2 regions of the Mycolicibacterium pulveris genome follow, and region 2 is predicted to be linked to the other one. Evidence: riboswitches for the same ligand, from Rfam matches in the RefSeq annotation. Region 2 holds a riboswitch; the other holds the start of a gene.
What was found. Region 2 has a riboswitch for cobalamin ahead of metE (5-methyltetrahydropteroyltriglutamate--homocysteine S-methyltransferase). Riboswitches for the same ligand answer to the same signal wherever they lie in the genome.
Positions count from the first base shown of each region.

Region 1 (7,625 bases), 2.1 Mb from region 2:
CAAATTCCTCGATGCCGGAGCGGGCCTTTCTGGCCGTGGCGGTGAGCAGCGAGCGGCGCATCACGACGAAGATCGCAATGAACCAGGTGCAGAACACCGTCAGTGGAACCCAGAATCCGAGTACACCGTTCCAGGCGAATGGCCCGGTCTTGAAGAAGAACAACATCTGATCGGGCAGGAACAGGAGGAAGGTCATGACGCTCTGGTAACCAAGCCAACGCGGGAACACGCGCTCGGGTCGTGAGTCAGTCAATGCCACCACCGCGACCACCGCGAACATCGGCATGATCAATGACAGACCACCGATGAACTGGAGCCAGGCGATGTCGTTGAGCAGATATGTCAGTTCTGGAGATCGTTCCGATGCTCGCCATGAGCTGATAAGCCACCACAGGGGCGGATAGAAGGTCAGCATGGCGTTGGCGTACCCAGCCATCGTCATGGTGCGGGTGAGCGGACCGTTGCGGCCCTCGAACCGGGAGACGAAATCGGCCATCGTGGCGGCGAAGGGCAGGAACACGGCGGCTGCCCACATCACGATCACCATGCCGATCCGAAGACTGACCACATCGTCTCGGAAGAACGACGCGATCTCCGCTGCATCGGCAGACGGCTCATGCAGCGGCAGGAATCCCCCTATGAGCCACCAGCCGGTCAGCAGCATGACGATATAGGCGATTCCGCACCACGCGCCGAGTAGAGTCGTCCTGCGGTTCGCGGCCTCGTTCAACGCTCGCCTCTGTGGTCAATCGTCGCAGACTGATAGCCAGCGTTCATACATCCTCCGGTATTCCCGCATAGCGCCAGGTCGGCATAAGATTGCACCGCGAAAGCGCCATCACAGGAAATGTAGCGAGACGCCGAGGTGGACGTAATGACCCATCCGGTCACGGCGGGGACCAAACCGGTCGGTGTGTGGCGAACCCCCGAGGAATCCCTGTCTGATGCAAGCCATCTGCTAACGATCGCTCATGATTCGAGCGCGGTCGCACGGCTTCGACCGGCGAAGATCAATTTCTATCTCAAGGTGGCCAACCGGTTGGGCTTCAACAGCGAGGAGGTGCTCGCTGGCTCCGGAGTCACCCCGGAGAATCTCACCGATCCGAGACATCTCATCGAAGTGGCCGATTACATCCACATCGTCGCGAGGATGCACCAGCTGTGCGATTCACCTTCCCTGGCCTTCACGTTGGGCGAGCAGCTGACCCTCGGCGACCTGGGCATTCTCGGCTACACCGTCATGACGAGCCCAACATCAGCTGAGGCGACGAAACTGTGGTTTCAATACATCTCGGTCTTCTTCGGCGGTCTGGTCGGATTTGCGTGTGAATTGGTCGGCGATCAGCTTTTGCTTTCGTATCTGCCGGATTCACGCATCCCGGATGCGTTGCTGCAGTTCTCGATCGAGGAGAGGATCTGTTGCGACATGGCCTTACAGCGTCTGATCGGCATCCCGGAATTTCCCGTCGATCGGCTGACGTTGACATACTCGCAACCTCGTCACGTTGATTGTTATCGCGACCTCATCCCGTGCCCGATCGACTTCGACTCGAAACGAAACACGATGCTGCTCAGCAGCAACGCGCTGGCCATCCCATTGAAAGGCGCTGACCCGGAAACGCATCAACACTGCCTGAAATTGCTCACAAGTGCACACGTGTTCGCGAATGCCGGCTCGACATTTCCCTACCGGGTCCGAGCGATTCTTCACGGTAACCCGCAGCTGGGCATCGATGACGTTGCCCGTATGCTTCACTGCACCCCTCGCACCTTGAACCGAAGGTTGGAGAAGGATTCACTCAACTTCAGCCAGATCCAAGCCGAAATTCGGCTGGAAGTTGTCGAAACACTGCTTTCAACAACGGATCTCGACTTCCGCGCGATTGCGCGTCAGGCCGGCTTCGCGGATGCGCGAAGCCTGCGCAGGTTCTTCAAGACCCGCACCGGCATGACGCTTCAACAGTTCCGGGACGACTGTGCCCGGAACCACGCGAGAATGTCCGCCGGGGTATGACTGATGGGCCGCAGCACCGTGGTTCACTGCAGCCAGTCGTTGCCCGCCAGGTCGAGTTGCCCAGCATCCAGGCTCGGTGTGATGCCGGATTGCGGTGCCAGACCGTGCTTTTCGAGTACCGATCGCAGCGTTTCAGCGGCGTCGATGTTCAGCGGGCTTGACACCCACATCGCATACGGCAGGTTGATGAACCGGCTCTCACGGACCGCCTTGAGGTTTCTGCTTGCCAGGTTGCTTCGCAGCACCTCGATCTTCTCCTCGACCGACTGGCCAGGATAGTCGACGAACACGATGAGGTCGGGGTCGGCGGTGGCGATCCGTTCCCAACTCACGGTCGTCCAGGTGTCCTGAATGTCCGCGGTGGCGTTGCGTGCGCCGGCCACGTCGATGATGCCCTGCGGCCCGCCGAACACACCCGACGAGAAGATTGTGTCGGTGCCGCTGTCGAACACGAAGACCATCGGCTTGTTCTCGGGCTGCGGCGCGGCACGCAACCTTTCCAACCTTGCGGCTATATCGTCGGCGGCCCGCGCGCCCTGCTCGGCGTTCCCCGTGATGGTGCCGATGTTGCGCAGATCGGTGTCGAGTGCAACCCACGGATCCATGGTTCCGCGGACGGACTGCCCCTCCATCTGCCTGCACGCCTCGGACAGCTGATACACGGCGATGCCGTGGCCCGCCAGGATCTCCGGGGTGATACCGCGCTCTTCTCCCATCCCGTAGTTGTATCCGGCGAAAAGCACCTGAGGCTTCGCCCCGACGATGTTCTCCAGCGTCGGCTGCGCGGGCGCCACCTCGTTGAGATCGTCTACTTGAGAACCGAACTCGATGCGCAGAACGTCGACGTCGCGGGCCATCGAGCTGACGGCGACCATCTGCTCGCGCGCCCCGGCGGCCAGCGCGATCGCGATCATCCCGCCGTCGTTGACGAACAAACGTTCCAGTGGCTGCTCGAAACTGACCTCCTCGCCGCAGTTGGTGACCGTCACCGTGTGGGTGGCCGCCGCGGGGGCGTTCGGCGACCCGCAACCGGTCACCAACGCCAGCGCCACGCCGACGACAGCCGGTCCAGCCAGTCTCCGTACCACTGTCATACTCCTCATCGTTGGCGCACCGCCGGGTGGGCGTGGGTGAGCAGAAGGTGAGACCTGCCCGTCGTCGGATGGGCGACGACATCGCCTGCGACGTCGAACACTTGCCACAGCAGGTCGGAGTCCAGAACCTCGGTGGGGGGCCCGTGGGCGACGAGGCCGCCGTCGGCGACCACCGCGACGGCGTCGAAATGGCGCAGTACCAAATCCAAGTCGTGCATCGCGGCGACGACCGTGCACTCGAGATCGTCGAGTACCTGCATGAACCTCAGCCGCCATGCCGCGTCGAGATGGTTGGTGGGTTCGTCGAGCACGAGCACCGGCGTCTGCTGAGCCAGTGCCCGTGCAAGCACGACACGGTGGCGCTCACCGCCCGACAACTGCGTGCAGGACCGGTCCCCCCACCCACCCAGTCCGACCGCGGTCAGGGCGTCGTCGACGATGTCCCGTTCCCCGATCACGGTGCCCGACCACGGATTTCGATACGGGGTCCGGCCCAGCCCGACCGCCTCGGCCACTGTCAGCTCGCCCGACGGTCGCTCTTCCTGCCCGACGACGGCGATCGTGCACGCCCTGCGCCGAGCCGGCATCCGGTACAAGTCCTCGCCGTCGATCCGGATCATTCCCTCCACAGGCGCATCGAGACCCGAAAGCGCCCGCAGCAGAGTTGTTTTGCCCGCGCCGTTCGGGCCGACCACCGCCAGCCGGGTCGCGGCGGGCACCATCAGATCGACCCCGGCCACAACGGTTCTTGAGCCCCGCCGGCACGCGACCCCGTGAGCGCTGAGGACAGCCGCACTCATGAGCTGTTACCGAACTCGTATCGGCGGCGGCCCATCAGGAACAGGAACACCGGCGCGCCGATGAGCCCGGTGACGATGCCCAACGGCATCTCCCGCGGTGCGGCCATCTCCCGCGAGATCACGTCGACCCACACCAGGAAAAGCGCTCCGGCACAGACGGTCACCGGTAGCATCGCGCGATGTGTGGCTCCCACGATCAACCGCGCCGCGTGCGGCACGATGAGCCCGACGAACCCGATGCCCCCGGCCACGGCCACCAGCACCCCGACGAGCACCGCCTGAATCGCGAACAGCGCGTTGCGCAACGCGCGCACCGGCACGCCCAGCGACGTGGCCGTGTCCGCTCCTGCGGCGTAGGCGTCGAGCCACGAATGGATCAGCAACGCCCCGACCAGAGAGATCACCACCACCGTGCCCGCGAGTGGGATCTTGGCCCACGTCGCTCCGGCGACGCTGCCGAGCAGCCAGAACATCACGCTTTCGGCCGCGTGCGGGTCACCGGCGGTGAACACCAGCAGCGACGAGCACGCCATGAACGCCGAGGACAGCACCACACCCGACAAGATCAGGCGCAGCGCGGTAAGCCCGCCCTGGGCGCGGGCCACGGCGTACACGGTCAGCGTGGCGACCACCGCGCCCAGCAGCGCGCCCCCGGACAGCGCCCAGATGCCCAGCGCCGACAACACGCCCAGCGTGATCACCGCCGTCGCCCCCACGGCCGCGCCCGCCGACACACCCAGCAGATACGGTTCGGCCAGCGGGTTGCGGACGAGCGCCTGCATCAGCGCACCGGCCAGCGCCAGGCCCGCGCCGACGATCGCCGCCAGTATCGAGCGCGGCAGCCGCAGGTCCCAGATGATGACGTCGTATCCCGCGTCGACGGCGCCTCCGGTGAGGCGGCCGGCAACGGTACGCCACACGTCGGTGAGCGCGATGTCCTCGGCACCGAAGGCGACGGACACCACGACGCTCGCCGTCGTGAGAACGGCGAGTACGGCCGTCAGCGCCAGGAACGGCGCGCGCCGGACCGTGGGAACAGTCGCCTCGTGGGCGCGACCGGAAATTCTCTCGGTGACGGTCACGGGCACAACGTCCCGATCCGACACCGTGGCCAGGTGATCAGCAAGCCTGCCTCATTACGCCGGGGGTATCTGAACGCGAGATACCGGTGGACTCAACGAGAACGGCAGGTCTTCGGACTCGGGATGTTCCGGACTCGACGCCTTCCCGGAGGCCCGCGTGGCCTCCAGTGACCTGTGTCGAGTCCAACTCCCATACCGCTGCGCGCCAGTCCCGGATTCTCACCGGGTTCCCTGGCATCCGCGTGTGGCACGGATGCGACCGCCCTCAGCGGCAGAGCCTATCAAGGTCCGCGATGCGCGAAAGTTGCCCATCATCGATCTGCAGCAGCTAACCTCTGACAATCGACTACACCGCGGTGAGCTGGCAGGCGAGCCGCAATCGTCTCTCGGGGGTAAACATGATCAGACTCTTCGCGGTCGCCGCGGCAACCGCTGCGCTGACGTTCGTCGCGGTTCCGATCGCCGCCGCGCAACCCGATCCGAAGATTCCCAACGGCGAGGCCAATTGGTGCCCGGGCGGGCAGAAGTCAGGACAGGGCGGGACACGGTATTGCTTGGGCGAACCGTTCCCCGATGGCTCGTTCTACTCGCAGACATGGAGCTTCGGCGCGGGCGGCCCGTTCGCACCGGGCTCCTGGCACCGCACGGCGTCCTGCAGCGCGATGGTCAACGGGCAGATCCAGGGCGGTCTGCCCTACGGCGGCGTGCCCGAGTGCGGCGGCGGCCCGCGCGTCATCCACTTCTAACGCGCCGCGTAGCGCAGGTAGACGACGCCGGTGTCGAAGGTTCGCGCCTCCTGCAGCTCGAGTGCGATCTGTCGGTCCAGCGCGGTGAAGTAGGGTTTGCCGCCGCCGAGGGCCGTCGGGGCGAGGAAGACGCGATACTCGTCGATCAAGTCGTGCCGTATCAACGTCGCGGCCAGGTCGGCGCCGCCAACGGCCAGCGGCTCCCCCGGCTCCTGTTTGAGCCGCGTGACCTCGGTGACCGGATCCGCGGTCGAGAGCGTCGTGTTGCCCTCGACCTCCGTCAGCGTGGTCGAGTACACGATCTTGGGCAGCTTCTGCCAGATGCGGGCGAACTCGTGCGCGTATTGCGGGGCGTCCGGCTCGCGTTCCTCGAAACCCTCCCAGTAGGTCATTACCTCATACAGCCGTCGCCCGAGCAGATGCCCGCCGAGCCCCCGCACCGCGTCGTTGTGGAACCGATGCAGCTCCTCGTCCGGCACCGCCCAGCCGTCGTGCTCTCCGCGCGGCGCTGAGATGTAACCGTCGAGCGAGGCGGTCATCGAGTAGATCAGCTTGCGCATGCGCTGGTTGCCTCCTTTGAAAGGTGTCCCCACTGATGACCGTCGGGCAGAGCGGAACTCATCGCGGTGCACCTTCGATAGATTCCACTTCAGGAGGCGTCATGCACATCGACACGGACGTCGCGGTGATCGGCGCGGGCTTGGCCGGCTTGGCGGCCGCCCGCGCACTGCGCCGCGCCGGCGTCGACGTCGTCGTCTTGGAGGCCCGCGACCGCGTCGGTGGGCGCACGTTGAACCACCGCCTCGGTGACCCGTTCGGCGACACGGTTGTCGAGGTCGGCGGACAGTGGATCGGGCCCAACCACACGCGCATCCGCGCCCTGATCGACGAGCTCCGCATCGCCACCTTCGACACCCACGATGCCGGTGCCAAATTGTGGGAGCACGACGGCCGCGTCCGCCGGTACCGCGGCGAGGTGCCGAAGGCGGGACCGATGCAGCTGGCCGACGTGCAGATCGCGTTGACGCGGCTGGAGCGGATGGCGCGTCGGATCGATCCCGCGGCGCCGTGGTCGGCCAAGCGGGCACTGGAGTGGGACCGCCAGACCGTCGCGTCCTGGGTGCAGCGGCACGTGCGGACGGCGCTGGGCCGCTCGTTCATCAACCTGGCGTGCGAAGCGGTGTGGGCCGCCGACGCCGCCGACCTCTCGCTGCTGCATCTGCTGACCTATTGCAGCTCTAATCATGGTTTGACACAACTTATTTCGACGCGAGGCGGGGCTCAGCAAACCCGCATCGTCGGCGGGGCGCAGGCGATCTCCACAGCGCTGGCCGCCGAGCTGGGCGATGTGGTGCACCTCGGTGTCGCGGTGCGCTCGATACGGTGCCGCGACCGCGTCGAACTCGATTCGGAGGCTGCCACGGTGCGGGCCAAACGGGTGATCGTGGCCATGAGCCCCGCGCTGGCGGGCCGCCTCAGCTACGACGAACCGTTACCTGCCGACCGCGACCAGCTCACCCAGCGCATGCCCAACGGCTCGGTGATCAAATGCATGGCGGTCTACGACGAACCGTTCTGGCGCGCCGACGGGTTGTCGGGTCAGGGGGTCTCGCTGAGCGGGCCGGTGAAGGTGTTCTTCGACAACTCGCCGCCCTCCGGTAAGCCCGGCGTCCTGCTCGGCTTTCTCGAAGGCAACCAGGCGCGCGAGTTCGCCCGCCTCGACCCGGCGGCCCGGCGTCGCGCCGTCGTCGACTGCTTCACCCGGATGTACGGGCGGCGGGCCGCTCAACCCGTCGAGTATGTCGAAAAAGTCTGGGCCGCAGACGAATGGACGCGCGGTTGCTACGGCGCGTTCCTGCCACCCAACACCTGGACGACGCACGGGCACG
Region 1 is NZ_AP022599.1:4,657,419-4,665,043, reverse strand. Features, by position in the region: gene G6N28_RS22605 (hypothetical protein) at 1-730, opposite strand, end outside; gene G6N28_RS22600 (AraC family transcriptional regulator) at 875-2,014, shown strand; gene G6N28_RS22595 (ABC transporter substrate-binding protein) at 2,038-3,108, opposite strand; gene G6N28_RS22590 (ABC transporter ATP-binding protein) at 3,114-3,908, opposite strand; gene G6N28_RS22585 (FecCD family ABC transporter permease) at 3,905-4,918, opposite strand; cobalamin riboswitch at 5,077-5,269, opposite strand; gene G6N28_RS22580 (hypothetical protein) at 5,389-5,736, shown strand; gene G6N28_RS22575 (dihydrofolate reductase family protein) at 5,733-6,296, opposite strand; gene G6N28_RS22570 (flavin monoamine oxidase family protein) at 6,398-7,625, shown strand, end outside.
Region 1: linked by a shared signal. The riboswitch ahead of G6N28_RS22585 (FecCD family ABC transporter permease) and the one ahead of metE (5-methyltetrahydropteroyltriglutamate--homocysteine S-methyltransferase) in region 2 are both predicted to bind cobalamin.

Region 2 (7,625 bases):
ACTCCGCTCGCCGACTGGCTCCGGCAACGCGGTGTCGACGAGGTCGACGTGGTCGGAATCGCCACCGACCACTGTGTGCGGGCCACCGCCGCCGACGCGGCCGAGGCCGGTTTCACCACGCGGGTACTGCTGGACTACACCGCCGGTGTGGCACCGGAAACGACCGAACAAGCCGTCGGGGACCTGCGCGCCGCGGGCGTACAGATCAGCTGATCTCGGCGCGCACCTGGTGTGCGGCCGCCACCATGTTGCGCAGCGACGCGGTCACCTCGTCCGGCTGGCGGGTCTTGAGCCCACAATCCGGGTTGACCCAAAGCCGTTCTGCGGGAACCGCACGCAACGCCTCGCGCAGCTTGTCGGCGATCTCCTCGGTGCTGGGCACCCGCGGTGAGTGGATGTCGTATACGCCGGGCCCGACGCTGTTGGCGAACCCGGCGGCGTTCAGGTCGTCCAACACCTCCATGTGCGACCGTGCCGCTTCGATCGAGGTGACATCGGCGTCGAGATCGGCTATCGCGCCGATGATCTCGCCGAACTCCGAGTAGCACAGGTGAGTGTGGATCTGGGTGGTGTCGCTGACGCCCGAGGTGGCGAGCCGGAACGCGTCCACGGCCCACTTCAGGTAGGCGTCCTGGTCCTTGCTGCGCAGCGGCAACAGCTCCCGGAGCGCGGGCTCGTCCACCTGGATGATCGTGATGCCCGCGGTCTGCAGGTCCACCGTCTCGTCGCGGATCGCCAGCGCCACCTGCGCGGCGGTGTCGGCCAGCGGCTGGTCGTCCCGCACGAACGACCACGCGAGGATGGTCACCGGGCCGGTGAGCATTCCCTTGACCGGCTTGTCGGTCAGCGACTGCGCGTAAATGATCCAGTCCACGGTCATCGGTTTCGGCCGCGCCACGTCGCCGAACAGAATCGGCGGGCGCACGCACCGGCTGCCGTAGGACTGCACCCACCCGTTCTGGGTCGCCAGGAAGCCGTCGAGCTGCTCGGCGAAATACTGCACCATGTCGTTGCGCTCAGGCTCGCCGTGCACCAGCACATCGATGCCTAGTTCTTCCTGAAGCCGGATCACATCGGCGATCTCGGCCTTCATCCGCCGCTCGTATTCGGTGCGGTCGATCTTGCCGGAGCGCAGCTGGGCACGGGCCCCGCGGATGGCCGGCGTCTGCGGATAGGACCCGATGGTCGTCGTCGGCAGAAGCGGCAGGTTCAGCCGCTCGTTCTGCGCGGCCCGCCGCGCCTGGGCGGGTCCCCGCTGGGACCCCGACGCGGTGATCGACGAGATCCGTGACCGCACAGGCTTGTTGGTCAAGCGCGGGTCCGAGCGCCGAGATGCGATCGCTGCGTTGGAGGCGGCGACTTCGGCCTCGATCGCGTCGCGGCCGTCGCGGAGCCCCCGCGCCAGCGTCACCACCTCGGTGACCTTCTCGGCGCCGAACGCCAGCCAGCCGCGCACCGCGGGGTCGATGTCGTCCTCGGCGTCCAGCGAGTAGGGTACGTGCAGCGTCGAGCATGACGTCGAAACCGCCACGCTGCCAGCCGATCCCGACAGCTTGGCCAGTGCAGCCAGCGCGTTCTCCAGATCGGTGCGCCACACGTTGCGGCCGTCGACGACGCCGGCCACCAGTGTCTTGCCTGCCAACTCGGGAACCGCGGCCACCGCGGACACTCCCCCGGCTACCAGGTCGACGCCGATCGCCTCCACCGGGGTGCGGGCCAGCGCGGGCAGTGCGTCGGTGAATTCGCCGAAGTAGGTCGCCACGAACAGCGACGGCCGCCTGGCCACGCGGCCGAGCGTTGCGTACGTGCGGTCCGCCAACTCCGCGACGTTATCCAGAATGTCGGTCACCAACACGGGCTCGTCGAGCTGCACCCAGCCGACACCCTCATCGGCGAGCAGCTGCAGCAGTTCGGCGTAGACGGCGACGAGCTCGTCGAGGCGCTCGATAGGTGCGATCATGTTACTGGGGCCGTCCACCGCTTTCGACAATGCCAGGAACGTGATCGGGCCGACGACGACCGGCCGGGCCGGAACATCAAGCGCGCTGGCTTCTTTCAGCTCGGCCAGCACTTTGGCGGGGTTGAGCGAGAACCGGGTGCCGGGCGCCAGCTCGGGAACGATGTAGTGGTAGTTGGTGTCGAACCACTTGGTCATCTCGAGCGGGGCGATCTCGTCGGTGCCACGGGCCGCCGCGAAGTAGCGGTCGAGATCGTCGGCGATGTCGGCGACGCGTGCCGGAAGCGCACCCAGCATCGCCGCGGTGTCGAGCACGTGGTCGTAGTAGGAGAACGTGTTCACCGGAATGGAGTCCAACCCCGCTGCGGCAAGCGATTCGGCGGTCTGGCGGCGCAGCGTCGCGGCCACGGCTTCGAGTTCGGCCCGCTCGATGCTGCCCGCCCAGTATTTCTCCAGGGCACGCTTGAGTTCCCGGTTCGGGCCGATGCGGGGCGATCCGAGAATGGTGGCGGTGAAAGGTGTTGCGGTCATGCTTCGTCCTCTTTACGGCGTGATGGTCATCGCCGGGGGACGCGTACCGAACGCGGCTACACCGCTTCGGCCACTGCCCATTCCGCGAGGCGATGAACCACCGGACGCGGCGCGTCCGGTACAGCTGGCAGGTCTTCGGACTCACAGGCGCGCACCGAAGTGCCCCTACTGACCGTCGCTTCCCAGCCCGATGGGCCAGTGCCGTTGACGGCGGTCGTTCCTGTACACCGCTGCGGGACAGTCCCGGATTCCCACCGGGTTCCCTCTCGCCACCCATCTCGTCGAGGCGGGTGGCTCGATGCCGCCGCCAAACCTCGGCGTCGGCAGACCAGCTGCATGGTCCAGCCTATCCGACGGTGGGGTCCACCGGCCTTCCCGTCCACCGCGGCGGCCGCCCGGCCAGGTGCGCGCGCACCCCTTCACGCGCGTCGTCGTGCGCCATCAGCCGCAGGTGGATCTCGGTTTCGCGGCGACCGACGGCGGCGCGGTCCAGATCGAACGAGTCCCACAGCAGCCGCTTGCTGGCGGCCACCGACATCGGTGCGGTGTTGTCGGCGATGTCGTGCGCCATTTCGAGCGCGGCGGCGAGGACGTCGTCGGCGTCCAGGACCCGGCTGCCCAGCCCCAGCTCGACCGCGCGTCGACCGTCGAAAGTGGCTCCGGTCAACAGGATCTCGGCGGCGTTGGCGATGCCGACCAGCCGCGGCAGCACCCAGTGGGAGTAGGCGTCACCGACCACGCCGCGTCGCACCTGAACCACCCCGTAACGGGCGTCGGCGGCGAAGAACCGGATGTCGCACTGCAACGCCAGGGTCAACCCCAGCCCGATGGCGTGTCCGTTCACGGCGGCGATCACCGGCTTGCTCAGCGTCCATGCGGGCACGTCGATGCCCGCCGCGCTGAAGCCCTCGCCGGGCCGGGCGAACGTGTCTTCGCCCGACGACAGGTCCGCGCCCGCGCAGAACGCCGGCGGGGTGCCGGTCAGCACCACCGCCCGGATCCGGTCGTCACGCTCGCAGCTGCGATACGCGTCGGCGAGTTCCTCCCGCATGCCGTCGCCGACCGCGTTCCGCTGCCGCGGCCGGTTCAGGGTGATGGTCGCCACGCCGCCGTCCACAGCGGTCAGCAACGTCCGATACGTGCGCATCGTCTCAGCATTCCTCACGGTCGAGCACGTTCGAGCTTTCGCGATTGCGATGCGGCCCGATTGGGCATTCCCCGTATCGTCTCGTCAACTGATCACTGGAGCGTGCAATTTTGGAAGTCTGGCCCGGTAAGGCATATCCCTTCGGCGCCACCTACGACGGAACCGGCACCAACTTCGGGCTGTTCAGCGAGGTCGCCGACAAGGTGGAGCTGTGCCTCTTCAGCGACAATGGAGCCGGACGGCTCGAAGAGTCGCGGGTGATGCTGCCCGAGGTCGACGAGTTCGTCTGGCACGGCTTCATCCCGAACATCGAGCCGGGGCAACGCTACGGCTACCGGGTGCACGGCCCCTACGACCCGGCCGAGGGGCTGCGCTGCAACCCGAACAAGCTGCTGCTGGATCCGTACTCCAAGGCCATCGACGGCAACTTCGACTGGAACCAGTCGCTGTTCGGCTACACCTTCGGCGACCCCGACAGCCGCAACGACGACGACTCGGCGGCCAGCATGCCCAAGTCCGTCGTCATCAACCCGTTCTTCGACTGGGGTAACGACCGCTCGCCGGGCTACGAGTACGCCGACAGCGTGATCTACGAAGCCCACGTCAAGGGGCTGACCCAGACGCACCCCGACATCCCCGAGCAGATTCGCGGCACGTATGCCGCCGTCGCGCATCCGGCGATCATCGAACACCTGACCGAGCTGGGGGTCACCGCGCTCGAGTTGATGCCGGTACACCACTTCGCCAACGACTCCACGCTGCTGGAGCGGGGCCTCACCAACTACTGGGGCTACAACACCATCGGCTTCTTCGCCCCCGACTCCAAGTACAGCTCCAGCCCCAACCCGGGCGGGCAGGTGCAGGAGTTCAAGGCGATGGTGCGCGCGCTGCACGAAGCCGGCATCGAGGTGCTGCTCGACGTCGTCTACAACCACACCGCCGAGGGCAACCACCTGGGGCCGACGGCCAGTTTCCGCGGCATCGACAACCCCGCCTACTACCGGCTGGTGGAGGACGACAAGCGCTACTACATGGACTACACCGGCACCGGCAACAGCCTCAACGTCGGGCACCCGCATTCGTTGCAGCTGATCATGGATTCGCTGCGGTACTGGGTCACCGAGATGCACGTCGACGGGTTCCGGTTCGACCTGGCCTCGACGCTGGCGCGCGAGTTCTACGACGTGGATCGGCTGTCGACGTTCTTCGAACTCGTGCAACAGGATCCGACGGTCAGCCAGGTCAAGCTGATCGCCGAGCCCTGGGACGTCGGGCCGGGCGGCTATCAGGTCGGCAACTTCCCGCCGCAGTGGACCGAGTGGAACGGCAAGTACCGCGACACCGTCCGCGACTACTGGCGCGGTGAACCGGCCACGCTCGACGAGTTCGCCTATCGGCTGACCGGCTCGTCCGACCTCTACGAGCACACCGGACGCAGGCCCGTCGCGTCCATCAACTTCGTCACCGCACACGACGGCTTCACGCTTCGGGACCTGGTGTCCTACAACGAAAAGCACAACGAGGCCAACGCCGAGGACAACAACGACGGCGAGAGCCACAACCGGTCCTGGAACTGCGGCGTCGAGGGTTCGACCGACGACCAGGAGGTCAACGCGCTGCGGGCCCGCCAGCAGCGCAACTTCCTGACCACGCTGCTGCTGTCGCAGGGCGTGCCGATGATCAGCCACGGCGACGAGCTCGGCCGCACCCAGCAGGGCAACAACAACGTGTACTGCCAGGACAACGAGCTGTCGTGGATCGACTGGCCGAACGCCGACACCGAGCTGTTGGAGTTCACCCGCACGGTCTCGGCGCTGCGCGCCGCGCACCCGGTGTTTCGGCGCCGACGGTTCTTCTCCGGGGACACCGTGCGCGGCCGCGGGGGCGGCGAGGGGCTACCCGACATCGCCTGGTTCGCGCCGGACGGCTCGGACATGAGCGACGAGGATTGGGACAGCGGGTTCGCCAAGTCGATCGCGGTGTTCCTCAACGGCCACGGCATCCCTTATCTGGACATGCGCGGTCAGCGGGTGATCGACGACTCGTTTCTGCTGTGCTTCAACGCCCACTACGAGCCGATCGAGTTCGCGGCGCCGCCAAGCAATTTCGCACCAGCGTGGCTTCGGGTCATCGACACCGCCGCCGAGGGCGAGGTCGAGCAGTCAGAAGTCGCGGCGGGTGAGAAGGTCAGCGTCGAGGCACGCTCGGTGCTGGTGCTGCACGCACCGCTGGAATGACGCGGGCGTTACTCGACCACGGGGAAGATCGAGCCGTCGTCCTCGGAGCTGCCGTCCTCGGGTCGCTCGGCGGCCAACTTCTCGTCGAGCGACTCACCTTCGGGCTCGGCAGCGATGTGGTCGGCGGCGGCCCACTGCTCCGGTGGATCGACGACCTCGTCGCCGTCCTCGTTTCGGACGTCGTCTGAATCCGTCGCCTCCATCGGGCGCAGAGTGTCCTCGACCCCGCCGGTGTCGTTGGGTGACGCGTCGAATTCCATGTTCTCGGGGTTCTCGGGCTCCACGCCCCTCCGGTTGCCCCACTGCCGCCACGGTTAAACTCCGTATCCGAAGCGTGCGTCAGAAACGTTGCGCGCCAGCGGACTTCCGGATCGAACTTTCACTTTCCATACCAGCCTGTATGGTATGGTCGCGCTCATAGCAACCGTGGCCGCCGCGCTGGCACGGGCCTTGATCACATGTGCCTCCGGTCGGGCGGGCCGGAGTAGGAGCCGACGGGCGGCGGCGCCTACCAGGCGGCCGCGGTTGCCTCAAAACAAAATCATCGCTGGTGTCAATTAGCGGCGTATGCTGCCCCCATGACGGCGCCGACCGGTGCTGGCCGGCGAGTGACGGCCGACGACTGGATTCAGGCCGGATTCGCGGTTCTGGCGGAGGGGGGACCGGCCGCGCTGCGCATCGGCCGGCTGTGCGATCGGCTCTCGGTCACCAAGGGCAGTTTCTACTGGCATTTCACCGATATGCGGGAGTATCGGGCCTCGCTCGCGCAGGCCTGGGGGGACCTGCACGACGAACAACGACGCCGGTTCGAGGAAAGCGCCGAACCCGATCCACGGAAGCGGCTGGCCACGATGTTGCGGACGCTGATGCGGCCCGAGCACTGGGCGCTCGAACGCGCGATGCGGATCTGGGCGTTGACCGACGAGTCCGTGCTGGCAAGCGTTCAGCACAGCGACCGGCGCGTGCGGTGCGCGGTGCGGCAGGCGTTCATCGACTACGGGTTCGAACCGGACGAGGCCGACCTGCGCTCGACGGTGTTGTTCGCCGCCGGTGTCGGCCTGCTGCACGGGTCGGGGTCCAGGCGGGACGTGCCGGCGCCGCTGGGCGAGCGCGTTCTCGACCTCATGCTCCGCAGATAGGAGTTTGCCTCCGCGCCCGGAAATCTGCGGGCCCGTCAATCGCATCTGCATCGTCGTCCGCCCGAATCCCGGCGGCGGGGTTTTGGTTAACTTTTTGCTGGGCAATCCCGATACATCACCAAGACCGGGCCGGAGATAGGGGAATCGTGCGCAAACTCTTCAAGGCGGTCGTCGCGCTGGCGGCCGTGGTGCTGGTGTCCGCGAGCCTCACCCACATGCTCCGTCCCGACTCGGGCCACAGCCGCAGCATTCCCGTCACCGAGACGGCGGCCGTATCCTCGCTGGGGTTTGCTGACTCGTGGCTGTGGTTCCTGTCGCCCGACGACGTGAACCGCCAGCTGGATCTGATGGTCGACACCGGCGTGCGCAGCGCGCGCATCATGATGCCGTGGGCGGGCATCGAGCCGAACCCCGGCGAGTGGAACTGGGGCCAGGCCGACCTCATCGTCAACGCCGCCAACGCGCGGGGCATCGCCGTCGTCGCGCTGCTGAACTCCACGCCCGGTTGGGCCACCGGCGGCGGGCCCGCCATCGCCGCGCCGCCGGCGGCGGCCGAGGCGTACGGGGCCTTCGCGGGCGCGATGGCGTCGCACTTCGCCGGGCGGATCGCCGCG
Region 2 is NZ_AP022599.1:2,574,350-2,581,974, reverse strand. Features, by position in the region: gene G6N28_RS12445 (isochorismatase family protein) at 1-213, shown strand, start outside; gene metE (5-methyltetrahydropteroyltriglutamate--homocysteine S-methyltransferase) at 206-2,488, opposite strand; cobalamin riboswitch at 2,598-2,802, opposite strand; gene G6N28_RS12435 (enoyl-CoA hydratase/isomerase family protein) at 2,835-3,635, opposite strand; gene glgX (glycogen debranching protein GlgX) at 3,746-5,872, shown strand; gene G6N28_RS12425 (hypothetical protein) at 5,881-6,132, opposite strand; gene G6N28_RS12420 (TetR/AcrR family transcriptional regulator) at 6,451-7,011, shown strand; gene G6N28_RS12415 (cellulase family glycosylhydrolase) at 7,158-7,625, shown strand, end outside.